DNA from 2 places in the Leeia speluncae genome. Region 2 is predicted to be linked to the other one. Evidence: predicted binding sites of a transcription regulator. Region 2 holds the regulator's gene; the other holds the start of a gene.
The links. Region 2 encodes HrcA, which represses chaperone genes, less so after heat shock. Its sites were predicted from a motif close to ATTAGCACTCGNNNNNNNCGAGTGCTAAT; they were not measured.

Region 1 (6,208 bases), on a different contig from region 2:
AAATGCGACTCAAGCCATTGCACTAACCCATTAACAGGGGCGAATGGCGACCGTTCTATTTGTTTTGCTTTTCGTATTAGTTACACGTAAATCAACACCAATAGACAACAAAAAACCCGCTAATTGCTTAGCGGGTTTTTTGTGTTGGTCAGCAACATGGCTGACCGAGCGTATCGGGTAGATACGGCAGATTACATCATGCCGTCCATGCCGCCCATTCCGCCCATGCCTGCTGGCATTGCTGGCTTGTCTTCTGGCAATTCAGCAATCATGCAGTCAGTAGTCAACATTAGACCAGCAACAGAAGCTGCGTACTGCAATGCAGAACGAGTTACTTTAGCTGGATCTAGCACACCGCTAGCAACCATGTCGCCGTATTCGCCAGTTGCTGCGTTGTAACCGAAGTTACCTTCGCCTGCCAATACTTTAGCGATAACAACTGATGGCTCGTCACCTGCGTTAGCAACGATCTGACGTAGAGGAGCTTCGATCGCTTTTAGAACGATCTTTACGCCTTGCTCTTGGTCTGTGTTGCTAGTAGCAACTGCACCTAAGTTAGCACGTGCACGTAGTAGCGCAACGCCACCACCAGCAACAATACCTTCTTCAACTGCTGCGCGAGTTGCGTGCAATGCATCTTCAACGCGTGCTTTTTTCTCTTTCATTTCTACTTCAGTAGCAGCACCAACCTTGATCACTGCAACACCGCCAGCCAATTTAGCTTTGCGTTCTTGTAGTTTTTCACGGTCGTAATCGCTAGTAGATTCTTCGATTTGACGATCGATCTGACCAACACGTGCTTGGATAGCGTCAGCTTGGCCGATACCATCGATGATCGTAGTTAGTTCTTTACCTACTTCGATACGTTTTGCTTGACCTAGGTGCTCTAGACCAGCTTTGTCTAGGGTTAGGCCAACTTCTTCAGCAATCACGGTACCGCCAGTAAGGATAGCGATATCTTCTAGCATTGCTTTACGACGATCACCGAAACCAGGCGCCTTAACAGCAACTACTTTCAAGATACCGCGCATGGTGTTCACAACTAGCGTTGCTAGTGCTTCGCCTTCTACGTCTTCAGCGATGATCAATAGTGGACGGCCAGCTTTAGCAACTTGCTCTAGTACTGGTAGCAAATCACGGATGTTGCTGATTTTCTTGTCGAACAACAACACAAATGGGTTATCCAAAGCAGCGATTTGCTTTTCTGGGTTGTTGATGAAGTATGGAGACAAGTAGCCACGGTCAAACTGCATACCTTCAACAACTTCTAGTTCGTTGTTCAAAGATTTGCCATCTTCAACGGTGATCACGCCTTCTTTACCTACTTTGTCCATTGCGTTAGCGATGATTTCGCCTACGTCAGTGTCAGAGTTAGCAGAGATAGAACCAACTTGTGCAATTTCTTTAGAAGTTGTAGTTGGTTTAGCGATTTTGCGTAGTTCTTCAACCAAAGCAACAACTGCTTTGTCGATACCACGTTTTAGGTCTGTAGGGTTGAAACCTGCAGCAACGTATTTCATGCCTTCTTGCAAGATAGCTTGAGCCAATACGGTAGCAGTAGTAGTACCGTCACCCGCTACGTCAGAAGTCTTAGAAGCAACTTCTTTCACTAGCTGTGCGCCCATGTTTTCGAACTTGTCTTTTAGTTCGATTTCTTTAGCAACAGAAACACCGTCTTTAGTGATGGTAGGCGCGCCGAAAGCACGATCCAACACAACGTTACGGCCTTTAGGTCCCAATGTTACTTTAACAGCGTCAGCTAAAACGTTAACGCCAATAACCATTTTAGAACGTGCATCATCGTGAAACTTGACTTGTTTAGCAGCCATGTTTACTTAACTCCAATATATTATTTAATTCGATTAACCGAAAGATCAATTAACGGGGAAGACTGGGGCAACGCCACCAATTAGCCTTCAACCACGCCCATTACATCTTCTTCGCGCATCACTAGTAGCTCTTCGCCGTCAACTTTAACGGTCTGGCCACTGTATTTACCGAAAATCACTTTGTCGCCAACGCTTAGGCTCATCGCACGTACAGCGCCGTTTTCTTGGATTTTGCCAGCGCCAACAGCGATCACTTCGCCCATGTCTGGTTTTTCGGTCGCGCTACCTGGTAGTACGATACCAGATGAAGTTTTTTCTTCTGCTTCTAGACGTTTTACGATTACACGGTCGTGCAACGGACGAATCTTCATAACTAACTCCTTGATAATTAACGAGAAAACACGCTCGTATGCGGTAAGTATTCTACGGGCATCGGTTTTATTTAGCACTCGACCCCTGCGAGTGCTAATGATATGGGCGGGTTTATTCCTTTTCAAGAGGGAAAATGAAAACTTTTTTGTGTTTTTGCATTTCCCCTAGCGTAACGGCTTTGATTTACAATTTGATGTATGAAAAAACCTGCTGTTCGTCTGTGCGACTTACCTTCCCCGCTTCCTGTCAGAGATGGCATTGCGCCTAGCTACGCTTGGCTTCCTGAAGGCAACTGGCCCACTATTTATGCTTTTTTGCTCGATCGCTTTGCGGTCATTGGCGAATCTATTCTCAGCAAGCGATTAGCTAATGGTGAAATTGTCGATGAAGTTGGCTTGCCAATTGATTTACTTACCCCTTACAAGGCAGGTAAGCGAATTTGGTATTACCGTGAAGTGGAAGCAGAGCCTCGCATTCCTTTTGAAGCGGAGATTTTATTTCAAGATGCGCATCTGCTTGTCGTCGATAAACCGCACTTTCTGCCGATGTCTCCAGCCGGAAATTACTTAAAAGAAACACTGCTGATCCGATTACGTGCAGCGTTAAATAACCAAGACATTACGCCGATTCATCGTCTAGATAGAGAAACAGCTGGGGTGGTGATGTTTTGCTTAACGCCAGAGTTAAGAGGAAAGTACCAACGCCTATTTGAAGCGAGAGAAGTGCAGAAAACGTATGAAGCGATTGCGCCATGGAAAGATGGGCTCTCTTTTCCACGCGTACACCAAAGCAAAATGGTGGATGGAGATCACTTTGTTACGATGAAAGAAGTGCCTGGAGAACCAAACAGTGAAACGGAAATGTCTGTTTTGGCAAGATTTGGCGATTGGGCACTTTACCAACTAAAACCACACACAGGAAGAAAGCATCAATTACGCGTGCACTTAGCTAGCTTGGGAATTCCTATTTTGCACGACCCGTTCTACCCAATTATGTTGCCCGATAAAGGCGATGATTTTTCTAAGCCACTACAGTTACTCGCAAGATCTATTGAATTTATTGACCCCATTACCCATATGACTAGGCATTTCGTCAGTAAACGACATCTCAACGGCATGGAAGGTTTATGATTCAACTTAGTCAAGTAATACTGAAGGAGGGATAACATCATGCTAGCAATTCGCTTTTCGAATGAACAAATAGAAAAAATTCGAAGTGAGGCATTATTTTACCAATGTGCTTGCCCCGCTCAAGTTTGTGTCTCGATTGCCTCCCTGCGCGGCCTTTATGAATACCAACAAAATTGTCTATCTGATACCTCAAAAACAGAAAACGAAGTACGGGTTCACAGTGAAATAGCCGCATCAGTCCGCAAGGCACACGCAGAAATGGAAGCGTGTTTAGATACGGTACTAACGTTAGAAGGCTGGGACAGAAATACTTTTGAGATGCCTGAAGGTTTGAGAATAAAATTAACCGAGGATATTCTTTCGACCATCGACAAAAAAGAAAATAAATTTTAAGGGTACGAGCGTGCAAATGAATAGCGAATGGATTAAACGAAGCCTGAATGCCGTTTGGCATCCTTGTACCCAAATGAAACGCCATGAAACCTTTCCACTTGTCCCAATTGATCGCGCTAAAGGCGTTTGGTTGTATGACTTTGAAGGCAAACGTTATCTAGATGGCGTGTCTAGCTGGTGGGTGAATCTATTTGGACACGGACATCCGCATATCAAGGCGCGTATTAATGCGCAGTTAGAGTCGCTAGACCATGTCATGCTCGCAGGCTTCACGCATGCACCGGCTGTCGAATTAGCAGAAAAGCTCTCTGCGAAAACGGGCGGTGCACTTGGCCATGCTTTTTTTGGTTCTGATGGCGCATCCGCAGTGGAAGTGGCACTAAAAATGAGCTTTCATTATTGGCGTAATGTCGGCAAACCCAACAAAACGCAGTTCATTCACTTAGCCAACAGTTATCATGGAGAAACCATTGGTGCATTGTCTGTTACCGATGTAGAAATTTTCAAAGACACCTATGCAGCACTCGTGAAAACCTCTCATGAAGTCCCTGCACCGGATAATCGCGCAAACGCACAACTTAGCAGCGAACAAATTGCGGCCGATGCAGCGGAACATTTAGAAAACTGGCTGAAAGAACATCACGAAACAACGGCGGCGCTGATTGTAGAACCGTTGGTTCAAGGGGCGGCGGGAATGTCGATGTACTCCCCTTACTATTTGAAGCGTGCACGTGCCTTGTGTAATCAATACGATGTGCATTTGATTTGCGATGAAATTGCTGTGGGCTTTGGACGCACTGGTAGTTTTTTTGCGAGTGAACAAGCTGGCATTTGGCCAGATTTAATTTGCTTATCGAAAGGGATTACCGGCGGTGTACTGCCATTGTCTGTCGTCATGTGCACCGATACCTTATATGGCGCGTTTTATGATGAAGATATCCGAAAAGGTTTTCTGCACTCGCATTCTTACACCGGCAACCCATTAGCCTGTAGTGCAGCACTAGCCACCTTAGAGCTGTTTGAACATACCGATGTACTCGCGCAAAACCGTTTAATTGCGAGCCGGATTAATGCACTAGCTGAGCCGATTCGTAAATTGCCTTATGTGCAACACTTCCGCCAAGCAGGCACCACAGGCGCCGGCATGATTTGGGCGTTTGAAGTCAACGATGCACCAACGGGATTTGCGCAGCAATTGTTTGCGGCTGCGTTAAAACATGAATTACTGCTGCGCCCAATGGGTAATACCGTCTACTGGATGCCAGCATTTAACCTAACAGACGATGAGGCCACTCATCTTGTGAATGCGACTTTCCGTGCATTACAAGATGTCATGGGGCAGGCATGTGGTGTAAGATCGCAACCTGATATTAAAATGGCATAGTCAAAGGGGCCATGCCATTATCGCAGAGATGTAAGTAGTCATTTTGTTGTAGCTGGAAAGCTGTTTTTGTAATTGATTGTGGCCAGCACTCACCACCAATTGAACAGGTGGTTGGCCAATTGGAGAACTCATGAGTCGTGACCATAAAAACACTCCGCGTGTAAAACCTGCCGCTAGCGCAAGCAATAGCAGCCAGTCTGGCGGCGGACTATTTACCGGGATCGTGATTGGTCTAATTTTAGGCGTGGTCATTTCTGTTGGGGTTGTCTTTTTTGTGAATAAAAAGATGATGAATAGCCCAACACCCGCTTTAAAACCTGCAGAACCTCAGGTGACCAGCCTCCCAAAACCATCTGCGAATGGCGTCACCACAGGGGAAGCACCTGCAAGTGAAGTATCCACCAAAAGTAAATATGACTTTTTTGACGTGTTACCAGGCACGGAGCCGCCTAGCCAGCCAGTACCTGATGCAACCGCTACAGAGACACCGCCACCAGCAGCAAACACGCCAAGCAATACAACGACTGCTAACAGCAATAAGCCATCGCAAAATAAGACGGACCTAAGACAAGATTCGGCGAGCAACACCGATGCAACGGCTACAGCGGCCGCAAAAAAGACCGAAGAGAAACCGGCTGCTTCTCGTGCAGTGCTACAAATTGGTTCATTCCAGAATGAAGCGGATGCAGACAATCTAAAAGCCAAACTAGCAATTATTGGGGTAGAAGCATCTATTCGTGAAAAAGACATTCCAGGCAAAGGGATTTGGCATCGTGTCATGGCGGGGCCATACAATGCTGATGAAGCAAATAAGGTAAAAGCATTGCTACAGCAAAATGGAATGAATCCATCGTTGATCAATATTAAATAAAAAAGAATTGATAGACGATTGGAACTTGTCAGAAAAGCAGATAGTCTTAACTTGCAATTACCTATTAGCAAACGGGGCAGAAGAACATGAAACAAAGCTGGTTAAAAAAATTAATCGTCGGCGCAGCCATGATTTTAGGCATTAGCGCTGCAAACGCAGAACCTTGGCAAGCACTTCCAAAACCAATGCCAGTGAACAACCCGAAGAAAATTGAAGTAGTAGAGTTCTT
Region 2 (6,208 bases):
ATGTGCTTTACGTAGTTTTTTAATCGTCGATTCAGTATTTGGCATCGCCTCTACAATACGATTAAAAATCGAGTTTTCTTCCATCGCAAGGTGTGCCAAAAACTCATCACGGAAAGAGTCCAAAGAGCGCAAACAGTCAGTTGTTTGTTTGGTATCTGCGGCAATAATCAATGCTTGTAAATGGCGTTCACAAGCAAAGTGATCTTCTGTGTGCATTTTGGCTAGCGTACTCATGGCGTTCCCCTTGATTAAATGATCTGATTGACGCCAACAATACGCTTGACAAGAAAAATTTCATTTGACCATCGTCAAATAAATAAAGCACTTGAGGTTTCGCCCCAAGTGCTTTGTCGTTTTTAAACATAAACCTGACGAAGATATCGCCAAGCTAGAGAATCCTCTCTTTATTGCTTAGCACCTTTTTCCTTTGCCACTTCCCGTGACTTCATTCTTTCAGCGGGTGACGGCAACACTTTTTCCCAGCCCAGCACTTCTTGTTGGACTAACTGATAAAGGGTTTCAATCAATCCCTCTTCTTCATTCAGACAAGGCACATAACGATATTCACCACCGCCAGCTGCAACAAACTCTGCCTTGCCTTCCATCGCAATTTCTTCCAGCGTTTCTAGGCAATCAGAAACAAATCCCGGGCAAATAATATCCAGCTTCGGTGTTTTGGCTTTCCCTAACTGATGCAATACTTCAAACGTATAAGGTTTTACCCATTCGGCTTTCCCAAATCGAGACTGGAAAGCAATCGTGTATGCCCCCTTGGCCAAACCAAGTGCTTCGGCTAATAAGCGACCCGTTTTGTGACACTCGCAAAAGTAAGGATCGCCCTTGGTTAATGTCGCTTTAGGCACGCCGTGGAAACTCATGAGCAAATGGTCGCCACGACCATTTAATGCCCAATGTTTTTTCACCTGCTTCGCCAATGCTTCTATATAAGTAGGATGATCATGAAAATGTTTAACGGAGCGCACAACAGGCGGGTTACGCATCATCTGAATCGTACGGCCAACCGCATCCATGACAGAACCCGCACTACTTGCCGCATATTGCGGATAGAGTGGCAGCACCACAATGTGCTCGCAGCCTTCTCTCTTCAGTTGCTGCATTTTGTCAGCAACTGAAGGTTTACCATAGCGCATCGCAAAGTCCACTACATAACCCGGACCTTGGCGTTCACCAATCAGCCCTTTTAATAGTTTCATTTGTTTAGTGGTATGGACCATTAACGGCGAACCATCATTGGTCCAAATACTGGCGTACTTTAATGCAGATTGTTTTGGTCTAAACGGCAAAATAAACGCATTTAAAATCAACCACCAAACAGGTTTTGGAATTTCCACAACCCGTGTATCAGACAAGAACTCTCGCAAGTACGGCCTTACCGCTTTGGCAGTAGGCGCTTCTGGCGTTCCTAGATTAACTAATAAAACGCCAATTTTTTTCTCGGAACCATGCTCAAAAGGTGGTTCGGTTACATACTTAGACATAGGCACTCAGGTAAGAGGTTCGGTTTGCACCGAGAAACATGATGGTTGAATCGTTTGAATGATAGACAATCATTCATTACTGAGACAAAGCATTTGATAATAGTTTCGCAGTGACATCTACAATCGGGATCACGCGGTCATACGCCATACGCGTTGGGCCAATCACCCCCAAAGTGCCGACAATATCACCGTCTACCCGGTAACTACTGGTCACCACAGAACACTCTTCAAGCGGAATCATCCCAGACTCACTACCAATAAAGAGTTGCACCCCTTCGGCACGTTGGCTGTTATCTAATAACTGCATCAATGCCGTCTTTTGTTCAAACACAAGGAACAACTGTTTCAATCGATCAACGTTACGAGATAAATCCACGCTAGAAATGAGATTATGCTCACCGCTTAACACCAGATTTTCCTGCTGCTCACTAATCACCGACTCGCCCACTTCTAAGGCTGCGTTCATTAATGCCGTCACATCACTTTGCAGTTGCTTTAGTTCAGCATGCAAACGCTCTCGCATTACCAAAAACGAACAACCCACATAATGCTTATTTAAGAAGTTAGCTGCTTCGAGTAATTCTTCTGCAGAATAGTCTCGCTCCATTTGCAAGAAACGGTTTTGAACAGTGCCATCCGTCGCCACCAAAATGAGTAACACTTTAGATGGCCCCATTTGCAAAAATTCAATGTGGCGTATCGCTAAGTTAGTTCGCTTAGGTGTCACGACCACCCCGGCAAACTGCGTTAATTCAGATAACAGATGAGAAGCAGTAGATGCTAAACGCTGTGGCGTATCGTGGTTAAACTGAGACTCCACCTGCTGGCGCAACTCTTCATTAATATCCGGTCTTTTGGTTAAGAGCGTATCCACAAAATAGCGATACCCGCGCGGCGTAGGGATACGCCCAGCAGAAGTATGTGGGCTAGCCACAAACCCTAAATTCTCTAATTCAGACATCACATTTCGGATAGAAGCAGGGCTTAAATCCATGCCTGAAGCTTGTGAAAGTGTACGGGAACCCACGGGTTGACCGTCCTCAATATAACGCTCAACCAGCACTCGTAAGAGTTGTTGCGCTCTGGGGTTGATCATGATGGTGTACGTACCTTTTTGGGAAAACAAATATTAATTTGACTGGCTTCTGACAATTTACCAAAAAACGGCAGGAAAATCACTCGTATCCATAATCAGCTAGCCTTGCGGGAACGCTCTGGAACATTTGATTCGCTTATGCTTATAATGCTGCCCATGGACAAAATCTTTCCTCGTATCGCCATTGTCGGGCGTCGCCGTACGCCTGAAGTTCAAGTATCGGTTATGCAACTGGCTGAGTTTCTCTCAGATCAGGGGCTAGAGATCTATTTGGACGCTGAAGCCGTGACCAATAATCAGGCGGGCAACTACCCACGCATCCCTCGTGAAGAGATGGGAAGCAAGGTAGACCTAGCGATTGTCATTGGTGGCGATGGCACCCTATTAGGAATTGCGAGACTACTAGCAGGTCACAATGTCCCGCTTATTGGGGTCAACCATGGCCGCCTAGGCTTTATGACCGATGTCCCTCTGCACCGCATGATGAATATCTTCCGCGATATGCTAGAAGGCCAATATGTTTCGGAAGAACGCATCTTACTGGAAACATCGGTTCAAAGAGACGGCCAAACCATCGCAACAGGTACCGCCTTTAACGATGTCGTATTTAGCCGTGGCGCACTCGGCGCAATGATCGAGTTCGAAATCTTTATTGATGGTCAGTTTGTCTATAGCCAACGCTCAGATGGGCTTATTGTGACCACACCAACTGGTTCTACCGCCTATGCGCTAGCCGCTGGTGGACCGATTCTGCATCCATCCGTTCCTGCGATTGCACTGGTACCAATCTGCCCGCAATCCATGACAAACCGCCCGATTGCAGTGAGTGATAAATGCCAGGTTGAAGTCGTCATGCTAAAAGGCTTTGAAAGCCGCGTGCATTTTGATGGTCAATCCCACATCGATTTAAAAGAAACTGACCGCATCTTTATTAAGCGCTCAGAACGTAAACTCACCCTGCTTCATCCAACCAATTACAATTACTACGATATCCTTAGAGAAAAACTACATTGGGGCGAGCAACTGCTCTAATCCATTCACGCTCACAATCATCTAAATAGACTATGCTGCTAACGCTGAATATTCGTGATTTTGTCATTGTTGATCGTTTAGAACTGCAATTCTCTAAAGGATTTACCGTCCTCACCGGTGAAACAGGCGCGGGGAAATCGCTATTAATCGATGCCCTATCCTTGCTATTAGGTGGTAGGTTCGATAGTGGCATGGTTCGCCTAGGCCAAGAGCGAGCCGATCTTACTGCAGAATTTGATATCCAGCAGATGCCGCACGTCGCTACATGGCTCACTGAAAATCAACTCGAAGGGGAAGACACACAGTTGCTGGTGCTGCGTAGAACGCTAGATAAACAAGGCAGAAGTCGCTCGTTTATTAATGGCACTGTCGCCACGGTTCAGCAGCTAAAGGAAATTGGTGAATGGTTAATTGATATTCACGGACAGCATGCCCACCAATCCTTAATGCGGGGAGATTACCAGAGGCAGATGCTAGATGCGTTTGGTGAATGCACTCAGCTAACAGAAGCGGTCAATCAATACTACAAAGTGTGGAAGCAGTCTGAGTCCGCACTAAACGAAGCGCTAGCCAATCAAAGCAAGCAAGAAGAAGTCTTAGCGCAGATTGAATGGCGAATTAATGAGTTAAAGCCCATAGCCATTCCAACCGAGGCATACCAAGAACTGGTGCTAAACCACACCAGAATGAGCCATGCTAGTGCACTAGAAGAAGTGGCAACCCAAGGCTCCGACCTATTACAAGAGTCGTCTCAAGCCATCATTCCACAATTAACACATTATTTGAATCAGCTGAAAGATCAGGTCGAAATCGATCCGCAGCTCAAAGAACCGAGTGATTTAATCGAGGGTGCACTGATTCAATTGCAAGAAGCCGCCTATTCGCTTCGTCACTACGCTGGTCGTCAAGAACTAGACCCGCAAGTCTTTAAGCAATTAGATGAACAGCTTTCAGACATTCATACCATGGCGAGAAAGCTCAAATCGACGCCAGAAGCACTCTATAGTGTCTTAGAAGAAGCCTTGCTTGCACGCAAAAAAGCGGCGGCACTTGCAGACATTGCCGGTTTAACGGCAGAAGTGAAACAAAATCGCCAATTATTGGATAGTAAGGCCAAACAACTTTCTGAAGCACGGAAAGCAGCAGCAAAGACACTTTCAGACACCGTCACCCGCTCTCTTGCATTACTCTCGATGGAGAGAACTCGGTTCGAGGTGTCATTAAATCCACTAAATGAACCCAATGCTTTTGGTTTGGAGCAAATTGAATACCGAATTAGCCACCACGGCGCACCCGGTCAATCCTTAGCCAAAGTGGCATCTGGTGGTGAATTATCACGTATTAGCCTTGCCATTCAAGTTGCCATGTCTGCGGTTGCCTCTGTACCAACGCTTATTTTTGATGAGGTGGATGTCGGTATTGGTGGCAAAGTGGCCGACACGGTTGGCGGGCTACTGCAAGCACTTGGTAAAGAGTACCAAGTATTATCCATCACACACCTCCCGCAAGTTGCCGCTAAAGGACATCATCACTGGCAAGTCAGCAAAGGACTAGTCGATGATCGGGTCACTAGTCGCATCCATGTGCTGGGTGAATCGGAGAGAATTGAAGAGATTTCCAGAATGTTAGGTGGTGCAGAAATCACCGAAACTACTCGTCAACACGCCAAAGAAATGCTTGCTTACTAATCCTTCGCAAGCAAATTACCTGACAAATCTCAAAAAACTGCATTGTTTTCACTATGACATCGGTGTGTAGCTTGCATAAAGTGTAGTTTCCATCTAGGCTGCAATTAACTACTAATAAGATGCAGTATCATGCCAGCACAGCAAGAACCAACTTCACTCGATGCTTACCTTAATTTGCTCAAGCAAAAAGGGGCAAGCACTGCGAGTCTTAATCAGAGAAAACACTTTCTTCGTTACCTTGTAAGCGCCCTAGAAGGCTGCGATCGGGATGATAGTGTTGCCTATCGTCATGCAGTGGATTCTACGTTGCATAAGATGGCGACCGATGAAACGCTCAACTTTTTTGTCTCTATTGCCAGAGAGTTTTATCCATTTTGGAATGAAGACTTAAAAACGGTAGCAGCAATGGCTTCCGGTGATGGCTTTGCCTTGCAGCCCATCAATCTAAAAGTTAGCGCAAGTCTAGAAGAGATTTGGTTTGAACTGTGCGCCGCAGGTTGGGATAAAAAAGAAATACCTTGCCTTTCAGACTATCTTAGTCGGGTCGAGGGCAAAATTTCCTCGCAAGATTACACCATCAGAGACTATTTCTTACGTTGCCTAATGTTCTTAATGCGAACACAGCCACTACAGTCTGCTGTCTATCGCTCTGGGGTAAATGCTATTCTCATGCTGCTTCCACAAGAAAATGTCAGACAAGCCTTCTTAGGGCTTATTCGAGAGTTCTACCCTTTCTGGCAAAAAATGTTACTCAACGAAACCGAAGTCTCTCCGGCTTAAAAATCCTTTAAAAAATGGCGGTTTTCACCGCCATTTTTTTTCAGCCAACACGGTGAATACGGTAAAATAGCGAGATGAATACACCTCGCTTCGTACACTTACGCTTACATTCC

Region 1: the regulator HrcA is predicted to act here: its motif matches at 2,271-2,299, upstream of LIN78_RS04575 (co-chaperone GroES).

Annotation. Positions count from the first base shown of each region.
Region 1 is NZ_JAJBZT010000002.1:331,746-337,953, forward strand. It holds gene ribB (3,4-dihydroxy-2-butanone-4-phosphate synthase) at 1-34, shown strand, start outside; gene groL (chaperonin GroEL) at 192-1,829, opposite strand; gene LIN78_RS04575 (co-chaperone GroES) at 1,910-2,200, opposite strand; gene LIN78_RS04580 (RluA family pseudouridine synthase) at 2,399-3,331, shown strand; gene LIN78_RS04585 (hypothetical protein) at 3,371-3,724, shown strand; gene bioA (adenosylmethionine--8-amino-7-oxononanoate transaminase) at 3,741-5,108, shown strand; gene LIN78_RS04595 (SPOR domain-containing protein) at 5,239-5,979, shown strand; gene LIN78_RS04600 (thiol:disulfide interchange protein DsbA/DsbL) at 6,066-6,208, shown strand, end outside.
Region 2 is NZ_JAJBZT010000007.1:114,936-121,143, reverse strand. It holds gene LIN78_RS13290 (hemerythrin domain-containing protein) at 1-234, opposite strand, end outside; gene hemH (ferrochelatase) at 405-1,499, opposite strand; gene hrcA (heat-inducible transcriptional repressor HrcA) at 1,576-2,595, opposite strand; gene LIN78_RS13275 (NAD kinase) at 2,752-3,627, shown strand; gene recN (DNA repair protein RecN) at 3,660-5,315, shown strand; gene LIN78_RS13265 (hypothetical protein) at 5,445-6,095, shown strand; gene dnaE (DNA polymerase III subunit alpha) at 6,170-6,208, shown strand, end outside.